DNA from 3 places in the Rhizobium sp. P2_G2 genome. Region 1 is predicted to be linked to each of the others. Evidence: riboswitches for the same ligand, from Rfam matches in the RefSeq annotation. Region 1 holds a riboswitch; each other region holds the start of a gene.
What was found. A riboswitch is a leader RNA that binds a small molecule or an ion and turns the genes downstream of it on or off. The one in region 1 is predicted to bind cobalamin.
Positions count from the first base shown of each region.

Region 2: another riboswitch for cobalamin. It lies ahead of AC1D06_RS17290 (aromatic ring-hydroxylating oxygenase subunit alpha); the one in region 1 lies ahead of bluB (5,6-dimethylbenzimidazole synthase).
Region 3: another riboswitch for cobalamin. It lies ahead of cobU (bifunctional adenosylcobinamide kinase/adenosylcobinamide-phosphate guanylyltransferase); the one in region 1 lies ahead of bluB (5,6-dimethylbenzimidazole synthase).

Region 1 covers NZ_JBFUFF010000010.1:109,749-113,031, forward strand. The annotation lists gene AC1D06_RS11065 (PA0069 family radical SAM protein) at 1-195, shown strand, start outside; gene AC1D06_RS11070 (ribonuclease HII) at 419-1,066, shown strand; cobalamin riboswitch at 1,115-1,300, shown strand; gene bluB (5,6-dimethylbenzimidazole synthase) at 1,348-2,076, shown strand; gene AC1D06_RS11080 (F0F1 ATP synthase subunit B) at 2,136-2,627, opposite strand; gene AC1D06_RS11085 (F0F1 ATP synthase subunit B) at 2,642-3,244, opposite strand.
Region 2 covers NZ_JBFUFF010000021.1:72,823-76,105, forward strand. The annotation lists gene AC1D06_RS17285 (FAD-binding oxidoreductase) at 1-419, opposite strand, end outside; gene AC1D06_RS17290 (aromatic ring-hydroxylating oxygenase subunit alpha) at 433-1,680, opposite strand; cobalamin riboswitch at 1,808-2,011, opposite strand; gene metH (methionine synthase) at 2,082-3,283, opposite strand, start outside.
Region 3 covers NZ_JBFUFF010000109.1:15,748-19,030, forward strand. The annotation lists gene AC1D06_RS36310 (glycosyltransferase) at 1-1,497, shown strand, start outside; cobalamin riboswitch at 1,553-1,923, shown strand; gene cobU (bifunctional adenosylcobinamide kinase/adenosylcobinamide-phosphate guanylyltransferase) at 2,026-2,553, shown strand; gene cobW (cobalamin biosynthesis protein CobW) at 2,558-3,283, shown strand, end outside.

The sequences.
Region 1 (3,283 bases):
ATGCGCGGCGGCAAGGATTACGATGCGGAATTCGGCAAGCGGATGAAGGGCGAAGGCCCCTATGCCTGGCAGATCAGCCGCCGATTCGAGCTGGCAGCCAAGAAGCTCGGCATTCGCAGGACGCGCAGCATGCCGCTGAACACGGAGCTTTTCGTGCCGCCGAGCGGTGCGGGCGTACAGCTCAGCCTGCTTTAGGTCTTTGTTTGTGCATGTCTTGGTCGATCCGGGGCGGCCCGCCTGCCGTACCGGATCGGCGAAAACTTCAGTGTCTCACTCGCACCCTGCCCGCATCAGGCCGAGGCACTGAATTCCGCGCCGCCGGCAATCCCTGTCCCGCCGGCCTGCGCACCCAGTCCTAGGAACGCCGCCCTCGTTCCGGGACTTGCGGGGAATCGGTGGAAGTGTCATTTGAACCCGCATGAGACTTCTCGCCGATTCCCTGCCCCTGGAGGAAATCGAGCCGGCTCCAACGTTCCGGTTCGAGCAGGGATTGATGCGCGACGGCTACCGGCTGGTGGCCGGCATCGATGAAGTCGGCCGCGGCCCCTTGGCCGGTCCGGTGGTCGCAAGTGCCGTGGTGCTTGACCCCGACAATATCCCTGATGGCCTTAACGACTCCAAGCAATTGACGGCGGAGCGGCGCGAAGCGCTCTACGAGCTCATTCTTGCCAGTGCGCTCGACGTGGCAATCTCGTCCGTCTCAGCGCCAGAAATCGATAGGATAAATATCCTGCGGGCAAGCCTCGAAGCCATGCGCCGTGCGGCGCATTCGCTGCATAGCCGTCCGCATTTTGCCATCATCGACGGCCGCGACGTAGCGCCCGGCCTGCCCTGCCCCGGCAAGGCGATCGTTTCCGGCGATGCACGGTCCCTGTCGATTGCCGCGGCGTCCATCGTTGCCAAGGTGACACGCGACCGGATGATGGTCGCGGCAGGCCGCCGCTATCCGGGTTATGGCTTTGAATTCCATGCCGGCTACGCGACAGAGTTCCATCGCAATGCCATTGTCGAGCTTGGCCCCTGCGCCATCCACAGGATGACATTCCGCCCGCTGCGGAAGGATTGATTGCGGCATTCGAGGTCGGCGTACCGCTTGCCTCCCCTCACCGCTTCTGCTTAAACAAGTGTGTCCGGTGCCCAGAATATGGGAGAATCGGGAAGCCGGTGTGATGCCGGCGCGTGCCCAACGCTGTAAGGGGGATGGGCTGCCGGGCTTTTGCCTGATGCCACTGGGAAACCGGGAAGGCTGCAGCGCCAGATGATCCCAAGCCAGAAGACCGGCCGGACATGATAGACGCGGGCGCGCGGACGGCGCCAGCTGAGAAGGCATTCCGTCGGGGATTGACGATGCACGCCTCCATTTCTCGCCACCTTGCGGCGGCCGGTCCGTTTTCCGAATCCGAGACCGCAGCGGTCTACCGCGCCATTCATTCGCGCCGCGACGTGCGCAATGAATTCCTGCCCGATCCGGTGCCGGACGATGTTCTTCATCGCCTGCTGACAGCGGCCCATGCCGCACCGTCGGTGGGCTATATGCAGCCGTGGAACTTCATGGTCATCCGCGACGAAGAGAATCGGCGGGCTGTCCATCGCATCTTCCATGATGCCAATCTCGAAGCCTCCGATCGCCTGGAGGGCGAGCAGAAGCGCCGGTATATGTCGCTGAAGCTCGAAGGCATATTGAAGGCGCCGGTCAATCTCTGCATCACCTGCGACCGTAAGCGCGGTGGCGACTTTGTCCTCGGGCGAACGCATAACCCCAACATGGACCTCTATAGCACCGTCTGCGCCGTACAGAATTTCTGGCTTGCCGCGCGTGCGGAAGGCGTCGGCGTCGGCTGGGTCAGCATTTTCGACCATGACCGGCTGAAGACGCATCTCGGCATTCCCGAAAGCGTCGAGATCATCGCCTATCTCTGCGTCGGCTATGTCGAACAGCTCTATACCTCACCGGAACTGGCGGTGAAGGGCTGGCGGGAGAAAATCCCGCTCGACAAGCTGATCTACCGGGAGCGCTGGCCAGAGGCCTCGCATGTCCTGTCATTCTATCGCGAGATCGAATGCCGCAAGAAATGAAAAACCCGCCTCGGTGACGAGGCGGGTTTTAAAATGTGCTGGCAGTTGTCCGCTTGCGCTTAGTTGAGGCGCGCCTTGACTTCGCCGACGGCCTTGTCGAACAGGCCATTTGACGTATTTTCGTCCAGCTTGCTCGCCATCAGCTTTTCAGCGGCGGCGACGGCCAGGTCGACGGCAGCCGAGCGGACAGCGGTGATCGCTTCGTGCTCGGCCTGCTTGATCTTCTGCTCGGAGAGCGCAGTGCGGCGGGCGACATAGTCGGCCGTCTTCTGCTTGGCCTCTTCGGCCAGCGCTTCGGCCTCACGCTTGGCGACAGCGACGATCTCGGCAGCTTCCGCTTCGGCTTCCTTGCGCTTCTTCTGGTATTCCGCCAGAAGCGACTGGGCTTCTTCACGCAGTCTCTTGGCGGAATCGAGCTCATCGGCGATCTTAGCGGCACGTGCATCGAGGCTCTTGGCGATCATGCCTGGAACCTTGAGGTAGATCACGACGCCGAGAAAAATCACCAGGGCGACTTGTGCCCAGGTCTGGGCCCATAAAGTTGCATCCATGACGAACCTCCCGATCAGCCCTTGGCAGCCGCGACCGCGGAAGCGGCATCGGCCTTGTTTACGGATATGCCGGCAAGCGCTTCGACGATCTCGGCAGCCGTGTCTTCGGCAACCGTGTTTACCTCGCCCAACGCCCGGTTCTTGATCTCGGCGATGCTGGCTTCAGCCTCGGAAATCTTCTTGGAAAGCTCGCTTTCGAGCTTGGTGCGCTCTGCGTCGGCTTTGCCCTTGGCTTCGTCGCCGGCTTCGCGAGCGATCGCCTGCGCCTTGGAGCGAGCCTCGGCAAGTTCGGCCTCGTACTTGGCGACGGCAGCGTCGGCCTCGTCCTTCATCCGCTTGGCCTCGGCGAGGTCACCGGCGATGCGGCCCTCACGGGCAGCAATGATGCCGCCGATGCGTGGCGAGATCATCTTCGAGACGAGATAATAGAAAATACCAAATGTGATCGCGAGCCAGAGCAGCTGCGACGGAAAATGGCTGGGATCGAATGGCGGAAACGCCTCATGCTCCACCTTCGGCGGCACACCTTTTTCGGTGTTCGTCGCGGTGGCGGCGGGCTTGGTCGCGTCCGTTTCGGCGGCCGTGGCCGACAGAGCATAGGCTGTCGTCACAAACATTCCTACCTCCAGGCAAGGATATGGCATCAAAACAGGTCA
Region 2 (3,283 bases), on a different contig from region 1:
GAGCCGGCTGAGATGAATAGGTATTTCTTCGCCTGGTGGCGCGCCAGCGTGAAGTGGCCACTAGGCCCATAGGCGCGGATGCGGCTGCCCGGCTTGACGTTGTCGAACATCCATCGCGTGCCGACGCTGTTCGGCTGCGCCTTGATGGTAATGGCGATGGCATAAGGCCGTGACGGCGAGGACGAGATCGTATAGGTGCGATGCAGGTCGCCGCCCTTGGCACGTAGTTCGACGGTGATGAACTGGCCCGACATATAGCTGAACCAGCCTCCGCCCTCGACGGCGAAGGTAAAGGTCTTCACATCCGGCGCTTCGTCGACGACGCTGGTGCAGACCAGCATTTGGCGGGCGGAATTCCATGGTTTCGATTGATCGAGCGGCAAAGCCGCTGGCGTGACGCCGGTCACCATCATGTTCATGGTGCCCTCCCGGTCAGGCGACGGAGCGGAGTGCGGGCTTATCCTTGCCGGCCAGCCGCTCTTGCATGAAGCTCGCATACCAGTCGACGAACTGGATCACGCCGCCTTCATGCATTTCCGAATAAGGGCCGGGCTCGTAAGCCGGCGAATGGATGCCGCGCGCATTCTCCTCGACGATCTGCCGATCCTGGTCGTTGGTCTCGGTCCAGACATGAATGAGTTCATCGAGGCGATAGTCGATGCCCTCGACGGCATCCTTATGCACGAGCCACTTGGTGGTGACCGCGGTTTCCGTGGCGCTGATCGGCAGGACACGGAAGGTGATGGCATGGTCGCTGAGGATGTGGTTCCAGGTGGTCGGATAGTGGTAGAGCAGCAAGGTACCGATCCGATCCATGTTGACATTGTCCGAAAGCCGCATCTGCACGGCTTTGCGGCCAGAGATCGTGTAGCTGATCGCCTCGCGCAGTAGCGGCATGCGGGTGGTGCGATACTGGCCTTGCTCATCGATGACGAAGGCGCTCGGCAGGCCGGCGGCTTCGCATTTCTCCCAGTGTGCGGCGATTTCCGGATCGTCCTTGGCGCCGTTGACGCCGCTGACAGTCGGCGCTTCCGGGAAGGTCTTGCAGAGCTCCGGGTGATTGCCGGCGCAATGGTAGCACTCCCTGTTGTTCTCCCAGACGAGCTTCCAGTTGCCTTTCTCGATGATCGTGCTCTCGTAGGCGACCTTGGCGTCGCGCAGCCGATGCGGCAGGAAATAGGGCTCCATCATCGCCCGGAACGGTGCGAAATCCATCGGCTGGTCGGCGAGCGAGATGAAGAGATAGCCACCGGCCAGTTCACAGGCGACCGACTTGAGGCCGAAACCGGTCTTGTCGAAATTCTCGCCCATCTGCCGGGCGAAGAGCAGCGATCCGTCGAGATCGTAGGTCCATTGATGATAGGGACAGACAAGCTTCGCCGCCGAACCCTTGTGATCCTGGCAGACACGCGAACCGCGGTGGCGGCAGGAATTGTGGAAAGCCTTGATGTTTCCGTCGTTGTCTCGAAGGATGACGACAGGATAGGCACCGACCTGGACGGTGAAATAATTGCCCGCAGCGGGGATTTCGCAATCGTGACCAATGAAGAGCCAATCCTTGTACCAGATATGCTCCAGGTCCTGCTGGTAATAGTCTGGGTCGATGTAGAATGGCTGAGCGAGGCTGAAGCCGGGTTTGCGGGTCTTCAGCCGGGAAAGCATTTCGGAACGGATATCCATGGTCGGTCCTCGTCGGGTTCAAGGACTGGGCATGGTGGACATAGGGAAACGTGCAGCCGTCGCGTTCTTCGGATTAGGGTTTCCGACGCCACGAGCCATCCGCCTCTTGACCGCCCACCGCGATCAGTCGAGTTAAAATCCCGAGGCTGGTTTCCGGGCTCCAGAACCGTCCTTTCGGACCTTGCGACTCCTTCCCAGGCTGTTGGCCCAGTGGACTCCCGTCGCAATTACGTTCTGCTACCGTTGCGGGGGCAGCGCCGGATTTTAACCGGCTTCCCAATTCTCCGGACGATTCCAAGAACCGTCCGGCACCTCAAGCATCCTCATGAGACCACAGATGATGCGGCATCGCAACGTCATTTGCGACAGCGCGATGGCGTAGCCACAACAATCTGGAGGCTTTATTCCGCTGCTTCTGCCGTCGGTTCCGGAATGTAATTCAGCACCGGCCCGAGCCAGCGCTCGACCTCTGCGACAGCCATGCCCTTGCGCGCCGCATAGTCTTCGACCTGGTCGCGCTCCACCTTGGCGACACCAAAATAATAGCTTTCCGGATGGCTGAGATAGATGCCGGAGACCGATGATCCCGGCCACATCGCATAGCTTTCCGTGAGGCTCACCCCAGCCGTGTTTTCTGCATCCAACAAGCGGAAAAGCGTCGCCTTTTCCGTATGGTCGGGCTGCGCCGGGTAACCCGGCGCGGGGCGAATGCCCTGGTAGGGTTCACCGATCAATTCATCCGGCGCGAACTCTTCATCCATCGCATAGGCCCAGAATTCCTTACGCACGACTTCGTGCATGCGCTCGGCGAAGGCCTCGGCGAAACGATCTGCCAGAGCCTTGACGAGAATCGAAGAATAATCGTCATTGGCCCGCTCGAATCGTTCAGCGATCGCCACTTCCTCAATACCGGCGGTGACGACGAAGCCGCCGACATAGTCCGGCTTGCCGGACGAGAGCGGGGCAACGAAATCCGAGAGCGCCACATTGGCCTTGCCGTCACGTTTGGTCAGCTGCTGGCGCAGCGTGAAGAAGATGTCGAGTTCCTGACTGCGACTTTCATCGGTGAACAGGCGAATGTCATCACCGACCGCGTTGGCGGGCCAGAAGCCGATCACTGCTTTGGGTGCGAACCACTTCTCCTCGATGATCTTCTGCAGCATCGCCTGCGCATCGTCGAACAATTGCCGCGCCGACGCACCCTGCTTCTCGTCCTCGAGGATTTGCGGATAGCGGCCTTTCAACTCCCAGGTCTGGAAGAACGGTGTCCAGTCGATATAGCGGGCGAGTTCGGCGAGGTCCCAGGTGTCGAACACGCGTCGGCCGAGAAATGTGGGCATTGGCGGCTGGTCGTTCGCCCAGTCGATCTTGTGGGCGTTGGCGCGGGCAGCGGCCAGGCTGACACGTTGCTTGGCAGCCTCCGCCCTGGCGTGCTGGTCCGCCACTTTGCGGTATTCGGCGCGGATGGCGTCAACATAGCCCTGCTTCATATCGGCGCTCAGCAGGCTGCCGACAACGCCGACCGCGCGCGAGGCATCGGTGACATAGACCGCCTGGCCCGCCTCGTAGCGCGGATGGATTTTCACCGCCGTGTGGACGCGGC
Region 3 (3,283 bases), on a different contig from region 1:
AAATACCAGCCGATCGGTTGTCGCGACTGGACGACAGTCTATCTGTTGCGCGAAAAGGGCGTGCAGGCTTTCTTCTCCGGCTGCGTCACCACCACGATCGGCCAGATTTTCACCGATGACGTCCCGCATGCCGGCGAGGATACGATCGCGCTCGTCGATTATTCTACCAAGGACGACGAATTTGCCAGTCTCAACGCCGTGCCCTATACGCAGGCCGAAGACGGTGTGCGCGAAATGAAGCTCGTCGATGCGCTCGACGCTGCGACCAAGCTGCTCAACGGCTATCGGCGCTATTCGAAGATCGCGACGTCGCGGCTGCATTGCTATCTTCCCTGCACCTCGATTGGCCTCGATGTCACCTTCAAGCCGAAGAACAAGGGCGATGTGCGCTTCGAAGGCCTGATGCGGCTCGGCAAGCCGCGCTTCGAACGCATGCGCAGCAATGTTGCCGAGAAGATCGAACTGATCCTGCGGCTGATCTTCAACGGCGCCAGCGAGGAGCGCGTTTACGAAAAATGGCGCAATATCTGCGAAGCAGACCTTGCAGCAGCTGACGCCTATTGCGCGGATTTTCCGGCTTGGCCGGAGCCGTCCTTCGACATCGGAGCTATCGTCACTGCGCTGCGCGCCGATGCCTATACGCTCAACCCGGTTGCAGAGGGGAGCAATCCTGTCATTGGCGCCTTCGCGCTCGACGCCAATCTTTGCGACATGCTGCCGGTGACGATTGAGTCGGCGGTCCGCAATCTCTCGCGGCCGGCCATTTTCCACGTCCTGGCCCGCGGTATTGCGCGCAGCTATTTCGAGGATCTGGCCGCTGATTTCCCGGAAGCGCAGTTCACCATCTACGATTTCGACAAGGTGAACTATACCGACGATCTGAACCTGCTCAAGCACACGACCGCATCGACGATCGACCGTTTGCTGCTGCCGGATTTGCTCGGGCACGTCGATAAGATCATCTATCTCGACGTCGATATCGTCATCCAGGGCGATCTGGCCAAGCTCTACGACATGGACCTTGGCGATGCGCCTCTGGCAGGCAAGAGCAGCATTCCCTTGTCCTGGCGGACGGGTCACGACCTCTTGCAGCGCGCCACTTACCGGATGAAGAGCGCCAAGGCCTGGCAATTGCGCCGCCATCTGCATGCCTGTGGACGACTCGATTTCCGGGCTTTCAACGCCGGTGTGACGCTGATGAACCTGGCGCAGATGCGTGACGACCAATCCTCGCGCCTGACCGTGCCGCTGGTCGAGAATTTCGCCATGAACGATCAGGACGCGCTCAACATGTATGCACGGTCCAATCGCGCCGAATTCGATCCGATCTGGAACGCCGTACCGGCGCAGGAACCGACTGGCAATGACGGCATCCTGCATTTTGCCGGCACTGCCAAGCCCTGGGGACCGGGGCATATCCTGCGCGCCGAGGAATATGCCCGATACAAGTCGCTCTATGAAGCCCGCCGGGCGAGCCGCAAGATGGGTGCTGCATAACCAAACCGCCGCCGACAATGTCGCAGATGCGATTGACTTGTCGCAACGGAATCCCTAGTTCTTGACGATGTTTGGTTCCCGAAAGGCTTTGCCCCAGGGATCAAAAGGGAACGGGACGAATGGACCCAATCAGGGCATTGTCATCCCGGCCGACCCCGCGACTGTAGAGCGGCGAGGCATCCCCAGGAGTGATCGACGTCGATATCGCGGATAAACGGCATGGTGCCGCAGGCGCGAAATGGGGCAGAGGTCGCTTCAAAGCCACTGGAATGACGCTACGGCAACACGGACTGGACGCCTCTTCTTCTACGAATCGTCGGTCTGCGCAGCGCCCAAATTCCGGGAAGGCGAGGGGATGTCGATAGCGTGTGAGAAATCCACGTGGCAACCGCGAGCCAGGAGACCTGCCAGACAAGCAAGGGGCATTCTCGCCCGGTTTTTATTGGCCAGCAGCACGGAGGTTGTGATGGCGCCCGATCCTGTTCGCAGCCTTTGCGGCTGTATAAATAGCCTCGCGGTTTTCGCGTGATGGCCGCTCTTTCTTCTCCTGCCAGCGTATTCGTCCTGGGCGGTGCGCGCTCCGGCAAATCGTCTTTTGCAGAGCGGCTGGCCGCCGAGAGCGGGCTTGCGCGCCATTATGTCGCCACTGGTCGGGCCTGGGACGCCGAAATGGCGGACCGCATCGCACATCATAAGGTGCAGCGCGGCGACGCCTGGACGACGCATGAAGTGCCTGTAGACCTTGTCGCAACGCTTCGGTCCGTCGATCATCCGGGAAATGTCGTCCTCGTCGACTGCCTTACGCTCTGGCTCACCAATCTGATGATGGAGGAGCATGCGCTGGCGCCGGAATTTGCCGCGCTCGCCGACCATCTGGGGCAAGCGAAAGCCACGCTGATCCTGGTCTCCAACGAGGTCGGGCTTGGCATCGTGCCGGAAAATCGCATGGCGCGCGATTTCCGCGACCATGCCGGCCGGCTGCACCAATCGATCGCGGCGAAAGCCCGCGACGTCTATTTCGTGGCGGCCGGATTGCCGCTGAAGATGAAGGGATAAGACCATGCAGAAGATACCCGCCACGGTGATCACCGGCTTTCTCGGCGCCGGCAAGACGACGATGATCCGCAACATGCTGATGAATGCCGGCGGCCGCAAGATCGCGTTGATCATCAACGAATTCGGCGATCTCGGCGTCGATGGCGACGTGCTCAAGGGCTGCGGCGCCGAGGCCTGTACGGAGGACGACATTATCGAGCTCAACAATGGCTGCATCTGCTGCACCGTGGCCGACGACTTCATCCCGACCATGGAAAAGCTGCTTGAACGCAAGGACCGGCCCGACCATATCGTCATCGAGACATCGGGCCTGGCGCTACCGCAACCGTTGGTCGCCGCCTTCAATTGGCCGGGTATCAAGACAGCGGTAACCGTCGATGGCGTGGTGACCGTGGTGGACAGTGCCGCCGTCGCCGCCGGCCGCTTTGCCGATGATCATGACGCGCTCGACGCCCAGCGCGTCAACGATGCCGGGCTCGACCACGAAAGCCCGATCGAGGAGCTGTTCGAGGACCAATTGACCGCCGCCGACCTCATCGTGCTCAACAAGGCCGACCTGCTTGACGAGGCGTCCCTGAAATCGGTGCGCGCCATCGTCACCGGCGCCACCGCCCGCAAGCCGCGGATGATCGAATCGCGCCACGGCGACATCCCGGCCTCCGTCCTGCTGGGCCTGGGCATCGGCACCGAGAACGATATTTCCAACCGCAAATCGCATCACGAACTGGAG